DNA from 2 places in the Streptomyces sp. NPDC002057 genome. Region 2 is predicted to be linked to the other one. Evidence: riboswitches for the same ligand, from Rfam matches in the RefSeq annotation. Region 2 holds a riboswitch; the other holds the start of a gene.

Region 1 (4,127 bases), on a different contig from region 2:
TCCTGGCCGTCGCGAACGCGGTGCTCTACCCGTACGAGATGGACACCGTGGTCGCCCTGTCCCGGGGGCGCTGGGTGGCCACCCACTACGGGCTCTACAACACGGTGTGCGGGATCGGCATCACCCTCGGGAACCTGGGGACGGGCGCGCTGCTCGACGTGACCGGGTGGTCGGCGGTGCCGTGGCTCGCGCTGTGCGCGGTCGGCCTGGTGTGCGCGGCGGCGATGGCCCTGCTCGCGAGGGGCGGCCGGCTGGCGGAGGAGGGGACGCGCGGCTGCCCCGAGCCCCGGAAGGGGTGAGCCGCCCCCTGCCGCCCCGGGCCCCGGCGGGGTGAGCCGCCCGGCCGGTACGCCAGTCGGCCCCGTGGAAGTCGCCGCCCCCACCGGGGGCGGCGACCCTGGGAGGGCGCGCGGTACGGGCCGCCGCCGGGACGGACGGGGCAGGAGAGCACAGGTGGGGCACCCCTTGGGAGGGATCGGCGGCGGGCGGAGGGGCGAGGGCCGCCGCCCCTACGGGGTTGCCCGCAGGTTCATCCGGGCACTGCCACCGCTGATCATCGTGGGCGGTGTCGTCTTCGACGTCCTGACCCCGCCGCAGTACAGCGCGGCGCCGCTCTTCTCCGCCGCCCCGCTGATCGCGGCGCCGTTCTTCTCCACCCTCACGACGCTCCTCACCGGGATCGCGGCCGTCCTCGCCTCCGTCGGGCTGCACGTCTACAACGACACCGTCTACGAGGTCCCGGCCCTCACCGAGGCCCTGACCGTGCTCACCGTCTCCGCGCTCGCGCTCCTCATCAACCGGGTCGTGCGCCGCAGCGGCGAGCGGCTCGCCTCCGCGCGGGTCATCGCGGAGACCGCGCAGAAGGCGGTGCTGCCGACGCCCGCCGAGCGGATCGGCGGGCTGCAGTGCGCGGCCCGTTACGAGGCGGCGCAGGCGGACGCGTTCATCGGCGGCGACCTCTTCGCGGTCCAGGACACCCCGCACGGGGTGCGGCTCGTGCTCGGGGACGTCCGGGGCAAGGGCATGGACGCGGTCGAGGCCGTCGCCGTCGTCATCGGGGCGTTCCGGGAGGCCGCCGAGCAGGAACGGACCCTGGAGGGCGTGGCGCAGCGGCTCGAACGGGCGCTGGCCCGGGAGGGCACCCGCAGGGACGGGCTGGACGCCTTCGAGGGGTTCACCACGGCCGTCCTGGCCGAGATCCCGCGCGGCGACGGCGGCACCTCCGGGGGTTCCGTACGGGTCGTCAACCGCGGGCATCCGCCCCCGCTGATGCTGTACGCGGACGGGCGCCTGGACACGCTGGAGCCGGGCGACTTCGCGCTGCCGCTCGGCATGGGCGATCTGGCGGCGTGGCCGGACCGGGCCGAGGCGCGACCGTACCCGCCGGGCGCGACGCTGCTCCTCTACACCGACGGCCTCTCCGAGGCGCGGAACCCGGAGGGCGTCTTCTACGACCCGGGGGCGCGCCTCGCCGGCCGGATCTTCCCGGGGCCCGAGGAGCTGCTCGACGCGCTCGTGGACGACGTACGGCTCCACACGGGCGGACGGTCGACGGACGACATGGCGCTGCTCGCGGTGAGCCGGCCGGCGACGGGGCAGCCGGAGCGGCGCCGGACGATGCCGGTGGTGCCGCCGGGCGGGCCCGGTCACCGGTCGTAGTCGAGAGGTGTCGCTGCGATAACAATTGACGAAACGTCAGATCGCGAAGGTTTGGCCGCCCCTTACTGAAGGGGGGTCAACTCGGGCCATTCCCGCCCAATCCCATGAATGATCAAGAGGAACGGCTTGGAATCGGGACCCCCTGTCTATTAACGTTCGATAACGCAGCGCGGTCGTCCCAGCCGTCGCAAGAGGCGGCACCGTGCGCACGCGCCGAATCCTGAAAAGGAACCGGGGAACCACTACTTGGGGTGAATCGGGCCCTTCGCACCTGTGCGACGCGCCCGTAGGAGACCTTCCTGCTCCGAACCCGTCAGCTAACCCGGTAGGCGAGAAGGAAGGAAAGGAGCGCGCCTTCGTGGCGTCCAACACTCCCGCACCCGAAGCCCCCTTCGATGCCTTCGGTGGTGGTGCGGGTCCCGCCGCTCCGGACACCGAGTGGAACCCCACCGAGGATTCCCTCCGCGCCCAGAGCCGCTCCGGCGGCCGGCACCGGGTCGTCAAGCAGCGCTCCAACTTCGCCCGCTCCTCCACCGTCCTCGGCGTCGGTGTCATCGCGGCCGTCGGCGCGGGCGGCCTCGCCACCGCGCAGGAGCGGCCGCCGGTGGCGATATCGCTGCCCGACCTCGGCCTGCCGGACGCCCACGACCTCCCCGGCGTCGGCGACCTCCTCCCCGAGGAGACCCACGAGACGGTCAGCGCGGCCCGCGCCAACCCCAACCCGCTCACCGTCGCCACGTACACCACGCTCGACGAGGAGCGGGACGCACAGGGCGGGCAGACCGTCCAGGCGTCCCTGACCGACCAGGCCGGTCAGGCCACGAACGCGCCGTCCGGCGCCGGCGACGCGGGCGAGGCCCTGCGCGCCCGCATCCTCCAGCAGGCCGAGCAGCAGCAGGCCTCCGCCGACGCCGCCGACAAGGCGGCGGCGGAGAAGGCCGCCGCCGAGAAGGCGGCCGCGGAGGCCGCCGCCAAGGCCGACGCGGCGGAGAAGGCGGCCGCCGAGGCGAAGGCGAAGGCCGAGGCGGAAGCCAAGGCCAAGGCGGAGGCGGAAGCCAAGGCGAAGGCCGAGGCCGAGCGCCTCGCCAAGCTCGCCGCGAGCTACTCGATGCCCCTCTCCTCGTACACCCTCTCCGCCACCTACATGCAGTCCGGCTCCATGTGGTCCTCCGGCCACCACACCGGCCTCGACTTCGCCGCGCCCACCGGCACCCCCCTCAAGGCGGTCCACGGCGCCACGGTCAAGTCCGCCGGCTGGTCCGGCTCCTACGGCTACCGGATCGTCCTGGAGCTCTCCGACGGCACCGAGGTCTGGTACTGCCACCTCTCCTCCATGACGGTCGGCGTCGGCCAGACCGTGGGCACCGGCGAGACCATCGGCCGCGTCGGCGCCACCGGCAACGTCACCGGCGCCCACCTCCACATGGAGGTGCACACGGCCGGCGGCGACGGCATCGACCCGGCGCAGTGGCTCCGCTCCAAGGGCCTCAGCGTCTGACGCGGACCCTCCCGGAATAGGCCCGGCGGTGCGGACGGTTGACCGACCCATGACCTCACTCCGCCCGCTGGGCAGCTCCGACCTGCACGTCTTCCCCGTCGCCCTGGGCGGCAACGTCTTCGGCTGGACCGCCGACGAGGCGCAGTCCTTCGCCGTCCTCGACGCCTACAGCGCCGCCGGCGGCAACTTCGTCGACTCCGCCGACGTCTACTCGGCCTGGGCCGAGGGCAACGAAGGCGGCGAGTCCGAGACTGTCATCGGCCGCTGGCTCGCCTCGCGCGGCAACCGCGACGACATCGTCGTCGCCACCAAGGTCGGCTCCCACCCCCGCTTCAAGGGGCTCTCCGCGACCACGATCAAGGCCGCCGCCGAGGAGTCGCTGCGCCGTCTCGGCACCGACCGCATCGACCTCTACTACACGCACTTCGACGACGAGTCCGTCCCCGTCGAGGAGATCGTCACCGCCCTCGACCAGCTGGTGAGGGACGGCAAGGTGCGGGCCGTCGCCGCCTCCAACATCTCCCCGGAGCGGCTGCGCGCCTCCCTCGACTTCGCCGAGTCCGAGGGCCTCGCCCGGTACGTCGCCCTCCAGCCGCACTACAACCTGGTCTCCCGCGAGACCTACGAGGGCCCGCTCCTGGAGACCGTCGAGCGCGCCGGGCTCTCCTCCGTCCCGTACTACGGTCTGGCCGCGGGCTTCCTCACCGGCAAGTACCGTCCCGGCACCACCGTCGACAGCGTCCGCGCCGCCGGGGCCGGCGGCCACCTGGACACCGAGCGGGGCAGGGCCGTGCTCTCCGCGCTCGACACCGTCGCCGAGGCGCACGGCGCGGAGCTCGCCACCGTCGCCCTCGCCTGGCTCGCCTCCCGCCCGACCGTCGCCGCCCCCATCGCCTCGGCGCGCACGGTCGAGCAGCTCCCGGCGCTCGTCGCGGCGGCGGGACTCACGCTCACGGAGGCGGAGCTGACC
Region 2 (4,127 bases):
ATCGTCGAGCTGTCCCGGCTCCCGCACGTCGAGCGGGTGGCGATCCAGACCAATCTGAGCTGCCGGACCGACTGGCTCGCCGAGGCGGACCCGGAGACGGTGGCGCTCTGGTGCACGTACCACCCGGGGCAGACGCCGTACGAGCGCTTCCTCGCGAAGTGCGGGGAGCTGACGGAGCGGGGCGTCCGCTTCAGCGTCGGCGTGGTCGGGCTCCCCGAGCACGCCGGGCACGCCCGAAGGCTGCGGGCCGCGCTGCCGCCGCACGTCTACCTCTGGGTGAACGCGGCGGAGGGGCACACGTACACCGACGCGGAGGCCGCGGGGTGGACGGGGATCGACCCGCTCTTCCCGTACAGCCGCCGTCCGCACCGCTCGGCGGGGCTGCCCTGCCGGACCGGCGAGTCGGTGATCTCGGTGGACGGCGAGGGGACGGTGCGGCGCTGCCACTTCGTCAAGGCCGAGCTCGGGAACCTGTACGACGGTTCCTACCGCGCCGCCCTGCGGCCCCGCGCCTGTCCGCTCGGCGTCTGCGACTGCCACATCGGCTACGTCCATCTGGAGACGCTGCCGCTGTACGACGTGTTCGCCGGCGGGGTCCTGGAGCGGATCCCCGCCGTCGTGCCCCCGCCGGCCTCCCCCGGGGCTACAGGGGCATGAGGTCGGGGCGCTTGGCCTCGACGTGGTCGCCGGAGCTCTCGCCCCGGAGCCGGCGCCCGATCCAGGGCACGAGGTACTCCTTGGCCCAGTTGATGTCGTCGCGGCGCACCTCCAGCGTGCCGCGCGGCGGAACCGGCGGCCACGCCTGGTCCGGGTCGGCGGGCACCGGCAGGCCGAGGACCTGGGCGGCGCGCAGGGCCACCCGGGTGTGTCCCTCGGCCGAGAGGTGCAGCCGGTCGTTGTCCCAGGCCCGCCGGTCCTGGACGGACCTGAGGGACCACAGGTCGAGGACCGGGCAGTCGTAGCGGTCGGCGATGGCCCGGACGTGGGCGGTGTACGTGGCGATCTTGCCGCGCAGGTGCCTGAGCACGGGTACGTCACGGGTGTCGAAGCCGGTGGTCACCATCACGGTGCCGACGGCTGAGGTCAGTTCGGCGACGGCGCGCTCGAAGCGCTCGGCGACGTCGTCGGGGTCCGTGCCGGGGCGGATGATGTCGTTCCCGCCCGCGCAGAAGGTCACCAGGTCGGGGGCGAGTTCCTTCGCCCGGGGGACCTGTTCCGCCACGATCTGGTCGAGGAGGCGCCCGCGTACGGCCAGGTTGGCGTAGCGGAAGGCGTCGTGCTCCGGCAGCTGGTCGGCGAGCAGCACCGCGAAGCGGTCCGCCCAGCCGACGTACGTCCCGGCGGGCCCGGGGTCTCCGACGCCCTCCGTGAAACTGTCACCGATCGCCGCGTACGACCCGAATGCGTTCTTGTCTCTTGATCTCGAATCGTCTGCCACGGGAGCACATCCTTCCCTTTCGGATGTGACCTACGCGACCGTAAGGAGGGGTTGACGCTGGGTGACATATGCCACCGATAAAGAATTTGCCAAGCCGGAATAGACCTCGGGCACGCCGATGGCCCGGCACGGGGTGCCGGGCCACTCGGGTGACGGGTGTGCGTCAGATGGAGACGCCGTGCTGGCGCAGGTAGGCCAGCGGGTCGACGTCGGAGCCGTAGCTCGGCGAGGTACGGATCTCGAAGTGCAGGTGCGGGCCGGTGGAGTTGCCGGTGGAACCGGAGAGGCCGATCTGCTGGCCGCCGGTGACGGTCTGGCCGGACGAGACGGAGAGCGAGGAGAGGTGGGCGTACTGCGAGTAGTTGCCGTCGGCGTGCTGGATGACGACCTCGTTGCCGTACGAACCGCTCCAGCCGGCCGAGACGACCGTGCCCGCGCCGACGGCGCGGACGGTGGTGCCGGAGGAGGCGATGAAGTCGGCACCGGTGTGGTAGCCGGAGGACCACATGGAGCCGGAGGCGCGGTACGGGGTGGAGACGCCGCCGCCGACCGGGGCGACCCAGCCGGACGCGGAGGTCGAGGCGCCGGAGGTGGAGGAGCCCGAGGACGGCGCGGTGGAGTTCGAGGACTCCGTGCTCGCGGCCGGGGCGGCGGAGCGCTCGCCGCCGCGCGAGGCGCGGGGGGCCTCGTCGTTGTTCTTGGCCGAGGCCTTCGGGGCGGCCTCGGGCGCGGCGCTCTTCGGCGCGGCGGCCGGGGCCTTGCTCTTCGCGCCGAGCGTGAGCTTCATGCCGGGCAGGATGAGCGAGGGGTTCTCGCCGACGACCTGGCGGTTGTCCGCGTAGAGCTTCTGCCAGCCGCCGGTGAGGTGGTGCTCCTCGGCGATCTTCGACAGGTAGTCGCCGCTCACGACGGAGTACGTCTTCGGCTTGGCCTTGGCGGTGGGCGCGGCCTGGACGGCGGCGGAGGCCTTCACCTGGGCGGCGGCCGTGACGGCCTGTCCGGGAACGGCGGCCGGGGTGGCGGCGTGGGCCCCGGTGGCGCCGAGGAGCGGGAGGGCGACGACGGCGCCTCCCGTACCGGCGGCGACGATTCCGCGGGTCAGGGGGTTGGACTTGGTACGGCGGTGCTTACCCTTCGCGGGCATGGCGAATTCCTCTCCGGCGCCTGCGAGGTGAGCTGTCGGGTTCGGACTGGAGATGCCCGGCCGCGTGTCCACGCGGCTTCACCCCAAGCCGTCCTGCTTCGCGGGACCGGCGTACTTCCTGGGTCCCCCGCTCCTGCCACGCATGGGATGGGTGGAATTCCGGACGGTGGCAGGATTCGGCGGTCCGACCGGATTGACGGTGACGCTAGACGAGCGGGGTCGGCACGAACAAGCCACTGATTTCCGCCGGCTTTCCCCACCCGCTCCTCCGCCCGGAATTCCGGTCACCCTCCGTCGATGACGGTCCTTCGATTTCCTTTTTCCGTACGGCAATTGCCCCGGGCCTCCGGCCACGATCCGTCACTTCTATGACCCTGCTCACGCGCCGCGGCTCATCTCGCCTGCAACCAGGGCGCGTTATACGCAAGGCCTCAATTCGGACAGATCACCCATTCCCGTCCAGGGGGGTGCGCCGACACCGTCCCGGCTGGATGATTGCCCCTGGAACCGACCTCGTGTCGGGGCACCCGAACGTCGATCATCAGGAGCATCCGTGACGCAGCAGCTGCCGCAGGTCCCGCCCGCCGAAGCGACCGAGCCCGAGCTCGCCGAGGTCCGCAACTTCCGGGACGTGGGCGGCCTGCCGACGACGGACGGGCGCGCCGTGCGCCCCGGCCGTCTCTACCGCAGCGGCCACCTCGCCCACGCCACCGAGGAGGACGTCACCTTCCTCGACTCGCTGGGACTGCACACCGTCTTCGACTACCGGAACCTGGCGGACCGGAAGATCGAGGGTCCTGACGTGGACCTGCCCGGCGTGCGGAACGTGAACATACCGCTCAACGACCCGGCCGACGGCAAGGAGTTCTGGAAGCTGGTCCGCGACGGCGACATCGAGCAGCTGCGGGAGATCCTCGGCGAGGGCAAGGCCGCGGCCCGAATGTCCGACTCGTACCGGAAGATGGTGGTCGAGCGGACCGCGGAGCACAGCCGGATCCTGCACTCCCTGGCGGAGGACAGCCTCCCCGCGCTGATGCACTGCGCGGCCGGAAAGGACCGCGCCGGGCTCTCCATAGCGATCACCCTGCTCGCCGTCGGGGTCGAGCGGGAGGCGATCGAGGCGGACTACGTGAAGTCGAACGACCCGCACCGCCGCTACAAGGTGCGCCGCAGCTCCACCGACGCGGACGCGATGTCGCCCGAGGTGATGGAGCTGCTGAGCCCGCTGTTCGACGCGCGGGTGGAGTACCTGCGGGGCGCCTTCGAGATGATCGAGGCGACCTGGGGTTCGGTGGACGCCTACCTCACGGAGGGCCTGAAGCTGGCCCCGGAGACCCGCGAGCGCCTGCGGGAGCGCCTGCTCACGGAGGCGTGAGCCCGCGCCGCGCTACTGGTTCTGCCCGCCCAGCATGAAGAGCAGGTAGAGGAAGCCGGCGAAGAGGTGCCCGGCGACCAGGTACGCGAAGAGGCGGAGGACCAGCCCCTTGGGGAACTTGCCTTCCTCGCGCTCCTCGCCGGTGACAGGTCGTGACTTCTCGGACATCT

Evidence for each region. Region 2 has a riboswitch for cyclic di-AMP ahead of ABT129_RS25900 (M23 family metallopeptidase). Riboswitches for the same ligand answer to the same signal wherever they lie in the genome.
Region 1: linked by a shared signal. The riboswitch ahead of ABT129_RS23005 (M23 family metallopeptidase) and the one ahead of ABT129_RS25900 (M23 family metallopeptidase) in region 2 are both predicted to bind cyclic di-AMP.

The regions. Positions count from the first base shown of each region.
Region 1 is NZ_JBEOXR010000030.1:80,484-84,610, forward strand. Features, by position in the region: gene ABT129_RS22995 (MFS transporter) at 1-299, shown strand, start outside; gene ABT129_RS23000 (PP2C family protein-serine/threonine phosphatase) at 454-1,659, shown strand; cyclic di-AMP (ydaO/yuaA leader) riboswitch at 1,861-2,006, shown strand; gene ABT129_RS23005 (M23 family metallopeptidase) at 2,018-3,157, shown strand; gene ABT129_RS23010 (aldo/keto reductase) at 3,207-4,127, shown strand, end outside.
Region 2 is NZ_JBEOXR010000038.1:30,670-34,796, reverse strand. Features, by position in the region: gene ABT129_RS25910 (STM4011 family radical SAM protein) at 1-657, shown strand, start outside; gene ABT129_RS25905 (SGNH/GDSL hydrolase family protein) at 644-1,438, opposite strand; gene ABT129_RS25900 (M23 family metallopeptidase) at 1,602-2,582, opposite strand; cyclic di-AMP (ydaO/yuaA leader) riboswitch at 2,587-2,746, opposite strand; gene ABT129_RS25895 (tyrosine-protein phosphatase) at 3,136-3,957, shown strand; gene ABT129_RS25890 (DUF6126 family protein) at 3,970-4,125, opposite strand.